One region of the Cronobacter muytjensii ATCC 51329 genome, then DNA from elsewhere that is predicted to be linked to it. Evidence: predicted binding sites of a transcription regulator. Region 1 holds the regulator's gene; each other region holds the start of a gene.
The links. The regulator PhoB, encoded in region 1, activates phosphate uptake and scavenging genes when phosphate is short. The targets are predictions, from matches to a motif close to CTGTCATAAAACTGNCNNAT.
Positions count from the first base shown of each region.

Region 2: the regulator PhoB is predicted to act here: its motif matches at 2,143-2,162, upstream of uvrB (excinuclease ABC subunit UvrB).
Region 3: the regulator PhoB is predicted to act here: its motif matches at 2,111-2,130, upstream of serA (phosphoglycerate dehydrogenase).

Region 1 is NZ_CP012268.1:2,970,908-2,975,097, forward strand. It holds gene brnQ (branched-chain amino acid transporter carrier protein BrnQ) at 1-156, opposite strand, end outside; gene phoR (phosphate regulon sensor histidine kinase PhoR) at 553-1,866, opposite strand; gene phoB (phosphate response regulator transcription factor PhoB) at 1,889-2,578, opposite strand; gene sbcD (exonuclease subunit SbcD) at 2,777-3,991, shown strand; gene sbcC (exonuclease subunit SbcC) at 3,988-4,190, shown strand, end outside.
Region 2 is NZ_CP012268.1:2,657,710-2,661,899, reverse strand. It holds gene bioC (malonyl-ACP O-methyltransferase BioC) at 1-113, shown strand, start outside; gene bioD (dethiobiotin synthase) at 106-789, shown strand; gene AFK63_RS12295 (ABC transporter ATP-binding protein) at 794-1,504, opposite strand; gene uvrB (excinuclease ABC subunit UvrB) at 2,395-4,190, shown strand, end outside.
Region 3 is NZ_CP012268.1:458,439-462,628, reverse strand. It holds RNA gene ssrS (6S RNA) at 1-134, shown strand, start outside; gene AFK63_RS02265 (5-formyltetrahydrofolate cyclo-ligase) at 150-746, shown strand; gene serA (phosphoglycerate dehydrogenase) at 849-2,087, opposite strand; gene rpiA (ribose-5-phosphate isomerase RpiA) at 2,356-3,015, opposite strand; gene argP (DNA-binding transcriptional regulator ArgP) at 3,183-4,076, shown strand; gene AFK63_RS02245 (oxidative stress defense protein) at 4,105-4,190, opposite strand, start outside.

The sequences.
Region 1 (4,190 bases):
AGCGGTTATCAGAAAGCCGATCGCCGCCGTCCACACATGCGGACCGGCCTGCAAACCAACCATAGGAGGGAAAATGATGTTACCCGCGCCGACGAACAGCGCAAAGGTCATAAACCCCAGTGCGATAATGTCGCGCGATTTTAACTGATGGGTCATAAGATTTACTGCCTGTGGATGTGGTGTTGAAATAAATATTTTTTACCGTCAGTTGCCTGACGAAAACGCGGCTATTTCAGACGGCGACAGCGGGATATGCTTCCCGATTACGCTGGCGAAGAATTGTTTTTCAGTTTACCACGCAAAAACAGTCGGTCTGGCAATAGCAGGGGCGCAATTTAAACGCTTATAACGTTTAAAGGCAAGACGGGATCGTAAAACCAGACCTTTATGCCAGATCTAAGTTTCGGGGCAGTGATAAAATCTAATTTCCTAAAAAACCTCCGGCGATTCGCGCGAGCAAAAAAGCAACAAACGATGTAAAAAGCGCTGCAAGGTGGATAAAAAATGAATAAGGCCAGCTTATGGCTGGCCCCGGAAAGCAGACGTGACGAGTTACACTACAGAAACCGCTTTGGCAGGCGCGGCGGCAATGAGTCTTTCCGGCAGCAGAAACGAAAACGTCGTTCCTTTGCCGGGCGTACTTTCAATCTCCAGTCGCGCGTCATGATGCGTCAGCGCGTGTTTTACAATCGCGAGTCCTAACCCGCTACCGCCGGTCTGGCGCGAGCGCGCTTTGTCCACCCGGTAAAAGCGCTCCGTCAGGCGAGGAATATGCTCCGCCGCGATCCCAGGCCCGGTATCCGACACGCTAAAGCGCGCGCCATGCGGCGTGTGCTCCCAGCGCACCGTGATATGCGTGCCCGCAGGCGTATGGTTCACCGCGTTATAGACCAGGTTGGAAATCGCGCTGCGCAACTGCTCATCGTTGCCAAGCACTTTAAGCTGTGGTTCCACCTCAAACGTAAAGGTATGCTTCTGCTGGCTGAGCGTCTGCGCTTCGCGCTCCACGACACGCAGCATCATCGGCACATCGATGGTTTCGTTGAGCTGCATCGCGGGCGCCGCCTCGATTTTCGACAGCGTCAGTAGCTGTTTTACCAGGCCTTCCATCCGGTAGGTTTGCTCGCGCATGGTATGCAGCGCTTTTTCACGCAGCGGCCCTTCGAGCGTCTGCTCATGCATCATCTCAAGATAGCCCTGCAACACGGTCAGCGGCGTGCGCAACTCATGGCTGACGTTTGCAAAGAAGTTGCGTCGCGCGCCTTCGAGCTGATGCATCTGTGTGACATCGCGCGCCACCATCAGCAACTGCTCTTCACTGTATGGCATCACGCGAAACTCAAGATGACGCCCGTTATTGAGCACCAGATGCAGCGGTCGGTTGAAATCCTGGCCGCGCAGATAGCTGGTGAACTCCGGGTAGCGCAGAAGGTTAAGGATGTTCTGCCCGTTATCGTCGGGCCACCGCAGGCCAAGCAGCTGTTGCGCAAGACCGTTACACCAGAAGATGGCGCCCTCTTCCGTGGTCAGCACCACGGCGTCCGGCAGCGATTCCGCGCCGCTGCGAAAGCGTTTGATAAGATTGCCCAGCTCACGGCGACGCTTTTTATTGCGCAACTGCATCTGGTGCAGCCCGTAGAGCAGCGGCTCCCAGCTGCCGCTGCCAGGCGGCGGCGTCATGCTGCGATCCACCCACAGCCACCAGGAAAGGCGCAGCAGATTCCAGAAATGCCAGATGAGCAATCCGGTCACTGCCGCCAGTAAAAACCATGCCAGATAGCCGAATATCGCCCCGAGAACCAGCGCCGGAATACAGCTAAGCAACAGCTCCAGCACCAGTCTTTTCCATGACAGCCGTTCCAGCACGCGTCACACTCCTGTTTTGGGTTTAAAAACGGGTCGAGAACCGATAACCCGTACCGCGCACCGTTTGTACCATTCTGTCATGACCGCTATGTTCCAGCGCCTTGCGCAGGCGGCGGATATGCACATCGACAGTGCGATCTTCCACATACACATTCGTACCCCAGACGTGGTTCAGCAGCTGTTCGCGGCTGTAAACGCGCTCCGGGTGCGTCATAAAGAAGTGTAACAGTTTGAATTCCGTTGGCCCCATGTCGAGGGGATTTTCGCCGGTCATCACGCGGTGCGATGATGGATCGAGACTTAAGCCCTGCATTTCAATGACTTCATCCACCGCCATCGGGGAGATGCGGCGCATGACGGCTTTGATGCGCGCCACCAGTTCTTTCGGGGAGAACGGCTTGGTAATGTAATCATCCGCGCCCGTTTCCAGACCGCGTACGCGATCTTCTTCTTCGCCGCGCGCGGTCAGCATCACGACCGGGATCTCGCGAGTCAGCGCTTCGCGTTTGATATGTTTAATAAACTGGATCCCCGATCCGCCAGGCAGCATCCAGTCCAGCAAAATCAGATCCGGCCAGGGCTCATTGAGTTGATTCACCGCACTGTCATAATCTTCCGCTTCCACCGGCTGGAAGCCATTTTGTTCCAGTACGAAGCATACCATCTCGCGGATAGGTGCTTCATCTTCAACGACCAGAATACGTCTCGCCATGATTAGCCCTGTTAAATAAAGTAAACAGAATGTAATGCGGCGCCATTATGCGTCAGATTTATGACAGATTTATGAAAAAGATGACCGTAAGATGACCTGTCAGCGCAGGCGAAAAAACCGCGCGGCGCGACGAAACAGGACACTCGCCGTACCGGATGTTTATAATCCCCTTCTCGCTTTTTCGCCACAGGGCATCCCATGCGTATTCTGCATACCTCAGACTGGCATCTTGGTCAAAATTTTTATGCCAAAAGCCGCGCCGCCGAGCATGAAGCCTTTCTCGACTGGCTCCTCGGCGCTGCCATCGAGCATCAGGTGGACGCGATTATCGTCGCAGGCGACATTTTTGATACCGGCGCGCCGCCGAGCTATGCGCGCGAGCTCTACAACCGCTTTGTCGTCAAACTGCAGGCGACGAACTGTCCGCTTATCGTGCTGGGCGGCAACCACGATTCGGTGGCGACGCTGAATGAATCCCGCGAGCTGCTCGCCTGCCTTAACACGCAGGTGATCGCCAGCGCCCGGCTGACGCCGGAAAGTCAGGCCACCTTATTATACCGGCGCGACGGCGAGCCCGGCGCGGTGCTCTGCCCCATTCCGTTTTTGCGCCCGCGCGATGTGCTGCGCAGCCTTAGCGGCCAGTCGGGGCGCGAAAAACAGCAGCAACTGCTGGAGGCCATCAGCCAGCACTATCAACAGTGCTACGAGGCCGCCTGCCAGCTTCGCGGCGAGCGTAATCTGCCGATTATCGCCACCGGCCATCTCACGACCGTCGGCGTGACGAAAAGTGACGCGGTACGCGACATCTATATAGGCACGCTCGACGCGTTTCCGGCGGATCGCTTTCCGCCCGCCGATTACATCGCGCTTGGCCATATCCACCGCGCCCAGAAGGTCGCGGGCTGCGAGCATATCCGCTACAGCGGCTCGCCGATTGCGCTGAGCTTTGATGAAACCGGCAAAGAGAAAAGCGTGTTTCTGGTGGAGTTCGCCGACGGCAAACTGCGCGACGTCACGGCGCTCCCGGTGCCGGTCAGCCAGCCGCTGGCGGTCTTAAAAGGCAGCCTGGCGTCCATCACCGCCCAGCTCGAACAGTGGCGCGACGCGCCCGACGAGCCGAAAGTCTGGCTCGATATTGAAATTGACACCGGAGAGTTCCTGCACGACATGCACCGCCAGATAAGCCAGCTTACCGAAAGCCTGCCGGTGGAAGTCGTCCTGCTGCGTCGCAGCCGCGAGATGCGCGAGCGCGCACTTGGCACGCTCAGCACTGAAACCCTCAGCGAACTGGGCGTGGAAGAAGTGTTTGAGCGCCGCCTGGATCTGGAAGCGCTGGAAGAACCAGAGCGGGCGCGGCTGCGCACGCTGTTCGCCCGCACGCTGGAGAGCCTGCACGAGGAAGACGAGGCATGAAAATCTTAACCCTGCGGCTGAAAAACCTGAATTCACTCAAAGGCGAATGGAAAATCGACTTCACCGCCGAGCCGTTCGCCAGCAACGGACTGTTCGCCATTACCGGCCCGACCGGCGCGGGCAAAACCACGCTGCTTGACGCCATCTGCCTTGCGCTCTATCACCGCACGCCGCGTCTGAACGCGCTGTCGCAAAGCCA
Region 2 (4,190 bases), 310 kb from region 1:
GCCGCACGCTCACGCGCCGCCAGTTGCGTGCGCTGGAAGAGGCCTGGCCGCGACAGGATGGCCGCTTCCCGCTGACTTACCACCTGATTTCTGGAGTGATTAAACGTGACTGAACGCTGGTTTATTACCGGAACCGATACTGAAGTGGGCAAAACCGTCGCCAGCTGCGCGCTGCTCGAAGCGGCGAAGGCTGCCGGACGGCGCGCGGCGGGCTACAAACCGGTTGCCTCGGGCAGCGAAATGGCGCCGGAAGGGCTTCGCAACAGCGATGCGCTCTCGTTACAGCGACACAGCAGCGTGGCGCTGCGTTACGAGCAGGTCAATCCGCTGACGTTCGGGGAGCCGACCTCGCCGCACATCGCGAGCCGGGAAGAGGGGCAGCCGATTGATTTCGCGGTGATGTCCGCAGGCCTTCGCGCGCTGGAGCAGCAGGCCGACTGGGTGCTGGTGGAAGGCGCGGGCGGCTGGTTTACGCCGCTCACCGACGACGCCACCTTTGCCGACTGGGCGCAGCAGGAGCGTCTGCCGGTTATCCTGGTGGTCGGCGTAAAGCTTGGCTGCATCAACCATGCGCTGCTGACCGCGCAGGCGGTGCAGGCCGCCGGGCTGCGTCTTGCGGGCTGGGTGGCGAACGATGTGCAACCGCCGGGCCGTCGTCATCAGGACTATCTCGCCACGCTGCAACGCCTGCTGCCGGCGCCGATGCTTGGCGAGATCCCGTGGCTGGGCGCGGAGCCGGACGTGACGCCCGCCGCGCAGTGGATTGATGTAGGGAAACTGGCGCGTTAACGCCTCAGGGCGTTATCCAGTGCGTCATGCGCGCATCGGTTAACTGCGCCACGCTGCCGCGGGCCACGGCGCGCCCGCGATGCAGCAGACAGAAGCGATCCGCCACCCGGCGGATAAACGCCAGGTGGCGCTCCACCAGCAGCAGGCTCATTCCCCATTCGCGGTTAAGCCGCACCAGAATATCGCCCAGTCGCGGAATAAATTTCTGCCCAAGCCCGCGCGTCGGTTCATCAAGGATGAGCAGGCGCGGACGCGTCACCAGCGCCTGGGCAAGAGTCAGCTGGTGCGCCACTTCCGGCGTCAGGCGCGAGGCCTGCGCGTGGCGCTCGTCATACAGCGCCGGGAAAAGGTCAAACACCGGCTCCGGCAGGGTGGCTCCGGTCCGGGGCTGCGCGAGCAGGGCGATATGCAGATTTTCTTCGACGGTGAGCTGCGAAAAATAGCGCCGTTCCTGCGGCACATAACCGATGCCCAGCGCCGCGCGCGCCTGCGCCCCGACGCGCATTAACTCCTGCGGCGCGCATCCGGCCTCGCGCCAGAGAATACTGCCGCTTTTCACCGGTAAATGCCCGGCGATGCAGTTCAACAACGTGGTCTTTCCCATGCCCGGCGCGCCGATGACGCAGGTGCACTCCCCCGGCAGTAAATCAAGGCTGACGTCCCACAGGGTATGCTGCGTGCCGTAAAAGTGGTTAACCGCGTGCAGACTTAACATGGCGCTTCTCCTTCAGACAGGGTATCGAAAAACGGCGTTGGCGCGCCGCGCGTAAACGCGGGTCGCGCTCTGACTTCCCCGGTCTGCCCACGCATCCTGCTTCGCTCCCCGGCAAGGACGGGAAGCGGGTGTCGTTCCGGTAACAGGGGTATTGCAATTCTCTTGCCAGCCAGTGAAAACACCTTTGATCGGGCCAGGAATTGAGACTAAACCTAAAGGAGCGCCGGCAAGCCAGTGCGTTATCCTGGCGAAAGCCTGTCGGCGTGCACGTTTTGAGTGCCAGGCTTAGCGTGGTTTTGGTGCAGCGCGGGGCAAAAGCTAAGCAAAAATCTGTGAATGGGATCGCGCCACAGGCGCCCGTCAGAGGACGTAAATATGGCGAAAACCAGGCGGGAAAAATTTTTTCTGAGCCAGACGCGGGGGTTCAGAGTGAATAGCCCACGCGGCGCGCTTTCAGGGCTGGAGGCAGTTATCCACTATTCCTGTGGATAACCTTGTGCATTAGAGTTAGAAAACGCGCCGTAAGCGAGAGCCGATGCGGGTTTCACCCGATCTGGCGCGAAAGCCGTCTTTTATGAAAAATCGTTTTAAATTAGCAGGTTAATTAAAAGCAAGCGCTGAAGGAAAAGTGTCATCTGCTGCAACAAAAGTATCACAGCTTCGCTTGACAAATGTTAAAGGACAAAAAGTTCTGGGGATAACCGCTACCCGGCAGTGTTTTATCTCGCAAGCGGGCAAATTTTCTTCATTCCTGCCGGTAAAAGCGCGACAGAGACAACATCCGCTAACCGGCTACTGATTTTATATCCAGTATTTATCGCTGGCAAAAATCGCTGCGGTGAGTACAATTAACGCTCTGTTCCGCGCGAATCTTCATCAGGTGTTTCTTCATGAGCAAACCGTTCAAACTCAACTCCGCTTTCAAACCTTCCGGCGACCAGCCAGAGGCTATCCGCCGCATCAAGGAAGGGCTGGAGGACGGGCTGGCGCACCAGACGCTGCTTGGGGTGACGGGCTCGGGTAAGACCTTCACCATGGCGAACGTTATCGCCGATTTGCAGCGCCCGACGATGGTACTGGCGCCTAACAAAACGCTGGCGGCGCAACTTTACGGCGAGATGAAAGAATTCTTCCCGGAGAATGCTGTCGAGTATTTCGTCTCCTACTACGACTACTACCAGCCGGAAGCCTATGTGCCGAGCTCCGACACCTTTATCGAAAAGGACGCGTCGGTGAACGAGCATATTGAGCAGATGCGTCTGTCGGCGACCAAAGCGTTGCTGGAGCGGCGCGATGTGGTTGTGGTGGCGTCGGTGTCGGCGATTTACGGTCTGGGCGATCCGGATCTCTATCTGAAAATGATGCTGCATCTCACCAAAGGGATGATCATTGACCAGCGCGCGATTCTGCGTCGACTGGCGGAGCTGCAATATACCCGCAACGATCAGGCGTTTCAGCGCGGCACCTTCCGCGTGCGCGGCGAAGTGATCGATATCTTCCCGGCGGAATCGGACGACCTGGCGCTGCGCGTCGAGCTGTTTGACGAAGAGGTGGAGCGGCTGTCGCTGTTCGACCCGCTGACCGGCACCGTGGATTCCATTATCCAGCGTTTCACCGTCTACCCGAAAACGCACTACGTCACCCCGCGCGAGCGCATCGTGCAGGCGATGGAAGAGATCAAAGTGGAGCTGGCGGAGCGTCGTAAGGTGCTGCTTGAGAACAACAAGTTGCTGGAAGAGCAGCGTCTGACCCAGCGCACCCAGTTCGATCTCGAAATGATGAACGAGCTTGGATATTGCTCGGGCATCGAAAACTATTCGCGCTATCTCTCCGGGCGTGGGCCGGGCGAGGCGCCGCCAACGCTGTTTGACTATCTGCCGGCGGACGGGCTGCTGGTTATCGACGAATCGCACGTGACCATTCCGCAAATCGGCGGGATGTTCCGCGGCGACCGGGCGCGCAAAGAGACGCTGGTGGAGTATGGCTTTCGACTGCCGTCGGCGCTGGATAACCGTCCGCTGAAGTTTGAAGAATTTGAGGCGCTGGCGCCGCAGACCGTCTATGTGTCGGCGACGCCCGGCAACTATGAGCTCGAAAAATCGGGCGGCGAGATTATCGATCAGGTGGTGCGCCCGACCGGGCTGCTCGACCCGATTATCGAAGTGCGTCCGGTGGCGACGCAGGTGGACGATCTGCTGTCGGAAATCCGCAAACGCGTCGCTATCAACGAACGCGTGCTGGTGACGACGCTCACCAAGCGAATGGCCGAAGATTTAACCGAATATCTGGAAGAGCACGGCGAGAAGGTGCGCTACCTGCACTCTGACATCGATACCGTGGAGCGTATGGAAATCATCCGCGACCTGCGGCTGGGTGAATTTGACGTGCTGGTGGGCATTAACCTGCTGCGAGAAGGGCTGGATATGCCGGAAGTGTCGCTGGTGGCTATTCTTGACGCCGACAAAGAGGGCTTCCTGCGTTCCGAGCGCTCGCTTATTCAGACCATTGGCCGCGCGGCGCGTAACGTCAACGGTAAAGCGATTCTCTACGGCGATAAAATTACGCCGTCGATGGCCAGAGCGATTAGCGAAACCGAACGCCGTCGTGAGAAGCAGCAGGCATACAACGAAGAGCATGGCATTGTGCCGCAGGGGCTGAACAAGAAGGTGGTGGATATTCTGGCGCT
Region 3 (4,190 bases), 1.9 Mb from region 1:
AAAAACAAGAATGTGACGCTCCACGGTTGGTGAGCATGCTCGGTTCGTCCGAGAAGCCTTAAAACCGTGACGACGCATTCACCTTGAACCGCGGGTTCAAGGGTTACAGCCTGCGGCGGCATCTCGGAGATTCCCCTTCCTTTACTACCATGACGCAACTTCCTGTTAGTGCCGACCTTCGACAACAAATCCGTAAAACAATACGTCAACAGCGCCGCGCGCTGACGGCCGAACAACAGGCGCATTTCGCCGAACGGGCCGCTGCACGCATGCTGGGCTTCGCCCCGGTCGTTGAGGCGCGCACCGTCGCGGTATTTCTCTCCTTTGATGGTGAACTCGACACCCGCCCGCTGATTGAAGGTCTGTGGCGCGCCGGGAAGCAGGTCTACCTGCCGGTGCTTCACCCTTTCAGCCCCGGTAATCTTTTGTTCCTGCGCTATCTGCCGGATAGCCTGCTTGCGACGAATCGTCTGAAAATTCTTGAGCCTGCGCTGGATGTACGCCATGTGCTGCCTTTAGACCGCCTCGACGTCTTGATAACGCCGTTGGTCGCGTTCGACCGCACGGGACAACGCCTCGGCATGGGCGGCGGTTTTTACGATCGCACCCTGCAACACTGGCGCGACCACGGATTCTTCCCGGTCGGTTACGCGCACGACTGCCAGCAGGTGGAAAGCCTGCCGGTGGAAGAGTGGGATATTCCACTACCCGCGGTGGTGACGCCGGGTAAAACCTGGCTTTGGTAAAAGAAAAACCTGAGGAAAAGAAAAGCCGGGTTGCGTTACGCATACCCGGCTTACGCGCCGATATTGCAGGCCGGGCAGCGTTACGCCGCCCGACGAACGGCATTAGTACAGCAGACGAGCGCGAATAGTACCCGCAATGGCCTTCATGCTTTGCAGCGCTTTGTTCGCTACCTCTTCCGACGCGTCGACATCAATAACCACATAGCCCATCTGAGGGGTGGTTTGCAGGAACTGTGCGGCGATGTTGATGCCCTGTTCGGCGAAAATCTGGTTAATGGCGGTCAGCACGCCAGGACGGTTTTCATGAATATGCAACAGGCGGCTAACGCTGCCGCCGTGCAACGGCAGAGAAACTTCAGGGAAATTCACCGCCGAAAGCGTAGAGCCATTATCGGAGTACTTCGCGAGCTTGCCCGCCACTTCCAGACCGATATTTTCCTGCGCTTCCTGGGTTGAGCCGCCGATATGCGGCGTCAGGATGACGTTGTCAAACTCGCACAGCGGCGAGTTAAACGGATCGCTGTTAGTCGCAGGCTCGACCGGGAACACATCAATCGCCGCGCCCGCAAGATGCTTGCGAGAGAGCGCGTCGCAAAGCGCCGGGATATCCACCACCGTACCGCGCGCGGCGTTAATCAGCAGCGCGCCGGGCTTCATCAGCGCCAGCTCTTCCGCGCCAATCATGTTTTTGGTCGACGCATTTTCCGGCACATGCAGGCTCACCACGTCGCTCATATTGAGCAAATCGGAGAGATGCTGCACCTGCGTGGCGTTGCCAAGCGGCAGTTTGCTTTCGATATCGTAGAAAAAGACGTTCATGCCCAGCGATTCCGCCAGGATGCCGAGCTGCGTGCCGATATGGCCGTAGCCGATGATCCCCAGCTTTTTGCCGCGCGCTTCATAAGAGCCCGTCGCCAGTTTGTTCCAGATACCGCGATGCGCTTTGGCATTCGCTTCCGGAATACCGCGCAGCAGCAGCAGCAGTTCGCCGATAACCAGTTCGGCAACCGAACGGGTGTTAGAGAACGGCGCATTAAAGACCGGGATGCCGCGCTTCGCTGCCGCGTCCAGATCCACCTGGTTGGTGCCGATGCAGAAGCAACCGACCGCCACCAGTTTTTCCGCGGCGGCGAAAATCTCTTCAGTCAGATGAGTACGGGATCGCAGGCCGATAAAATGCGCATCGCGGATGGACGCTTTCAGCTGCTCGCTGTCGAGCGCGCCCTTATGATATTCAATATTGGTATAACCTGCGGCGCGCAGGCTATCGATGGCTTTCTGGTGAACGCCTTCCACCAGCAAGAATTTAATTTTGTCTTTCTCCAGCGATACTTTTGCCATTTCCCGACCCTGTCTTGTCTGAACTGTTATGAAGCTGAAATAAGCCAGCCTTCTGCCAACATATCAAAATTTGCGTTCCCGGCAATATGAACGTTTGCGTCGCGATGTTGAAGAAATATCACGGAAAGATAAAAGGCAGGACAAAATATGGCATGGCAGAAATATGACGGAAGGATTAACAGGATGGAAACAAAAATGTGAGAGATGTCACCAAATTTCACGCCGGGGAAATTTTTTTTCAGCGGGGCGCCGCGACGCCCCGGTCAGATCATTTTACGATGGTTTTCACGCCGTCCGCCGTGCCGATCAGCGCCACGTCCGCGCCGCGGTTCGCAAACAGCCCGACTGTCACCACGCCCGGAATCGCATTAATCGCGTTCTCAAGTGCGATCGGGTCGAGAATGGTCATACCGTACACGTCGAGGATCACGTTGCCGTTGTCGGTCACCACGCCCTGGCGATACTCCGGACGCCCGCCGAGTTTCACCAGCTGGCGCGCCACGGCGCTGCGGGCCATCGGGATCACTTCCACCGGCAGCGGGAAGTTGCCGAGTACATCCACCTGCTTGGACGCATCGGCGATACAGATGAACTTCTGCGCGACCGATGCGATGATTTTCTCACGGGTCAGCGCCGCGCCGCCGCCTTTGATCATCTGCATCTGGCCGTTAATCTCGTCCGCGCCATCCACATAGATGCCGAGCGTATCGACTTCATTGAGATCAAAAACAGTGATGCCTAAGCTTTTCAGTTTTTCGGTCGAGGCGTCAGAGCTGGAAACCGCCCCTTCAATCTCGTTTTTCATGGTGCCCAGCGCGTCGATAAAATGCGCGGCGGTGGAGCCGGTGCCGACACCGACAATCGTGCCCGGCTCGACATACTGAAGCGCGGCCCAGCCGACGGCTTTTTTAAGTTCATCCTGCGTCATGAGAGTTTTGCCTGTGGTGTGAAAACTGTCGCGCATTATAGAACAAGCCGCAGCCCAGTGGGTCAGTCATTCTGCGGCACAGCTCCGATGTTTGCGTTTGGGTCTGTATCCATCGCAAATTTATGTCATAGTGCGACAGATAACGAGACAGGGAGCACACCACAGAGATGAAACGCCCGGACTACAGAACACTACAGGCGCTGGATGCGGTGATAAGAGAGCGCGGATTTGAGCGCGCCGCACAAAAGCTGTGTATTACGCAGTCCGCCGTATCGCAACGTATCAAACAGCTGGAAAACACATTCGGCCAGCCGCTGCTGGTCCGTACCGTGCCGCCGCGCCCGACTGAACAGGGGCAAAAGCTGCTGGCGCTGCTGCGTCAGGTGGAGTTGCTGGAGGAGGAGTGGCTGGGCGACGAACAAACCGGCTCGACGCCGCTGCTGTTATCGCTTGCGGTCAACGCCGACAGTCTTGCGACCTGGCTTTTGCCCGCGCTGGCACCGGTGCTGGCCGATTCGCCCGTGCGCCTGAATCTGCAGGTGGAAGATGAAACCCGCACCCAGGAGCGTTTACGCCGTGGCGAAGTAGTAGGCGCGGTGAGTATTCAGCCCCAGGCCCTGCCGAGCTGTCTCGTCGATCAACTGGGCGCGCTGGACTATCTGTTCGTCGCCTCGAAAGCTTTCGCCGATCGCTATTTCCCGAACGGCGTCAACCGCGCGTCGCTGCTGAAAGCGCCCGCCGTCGCGTTTGACCATCTGGATGATATGCACCAGGCCTTTTTACAGCAGAATTTCGACCTGCCGCCCGGTAGCGTTCCCTGCCATATCGTGAATTCGTCAGAGGCATTCGTACAGCTGGCTCGTCAGGGCACCACCTGCTGTATGATCCCGCATCTTCAGATAGAAAAAGAGCTGCAAAGCGGCGAGCTTATCGATCTCACGCCAGGGCTGTACCAGCGCCGGATGCTGTTCTGGCACCGCTTCGCGCCGGAGAGCCGCATGATGCGCAAGGTCACCGACGCGCTGCTGGAGTATGGGCGCAAGGTATTGCGTCAGGATTAAAAAACCCGCCGGATGGCGGGTTTTTTGTTTACTGTTGCGAGGGCGCGTTGGTCGCCGCAGGTGCGGTTCCCTGATTTGCCGTGCCGTTCTGGCTCGCCGTACCGCTAGGCTGGA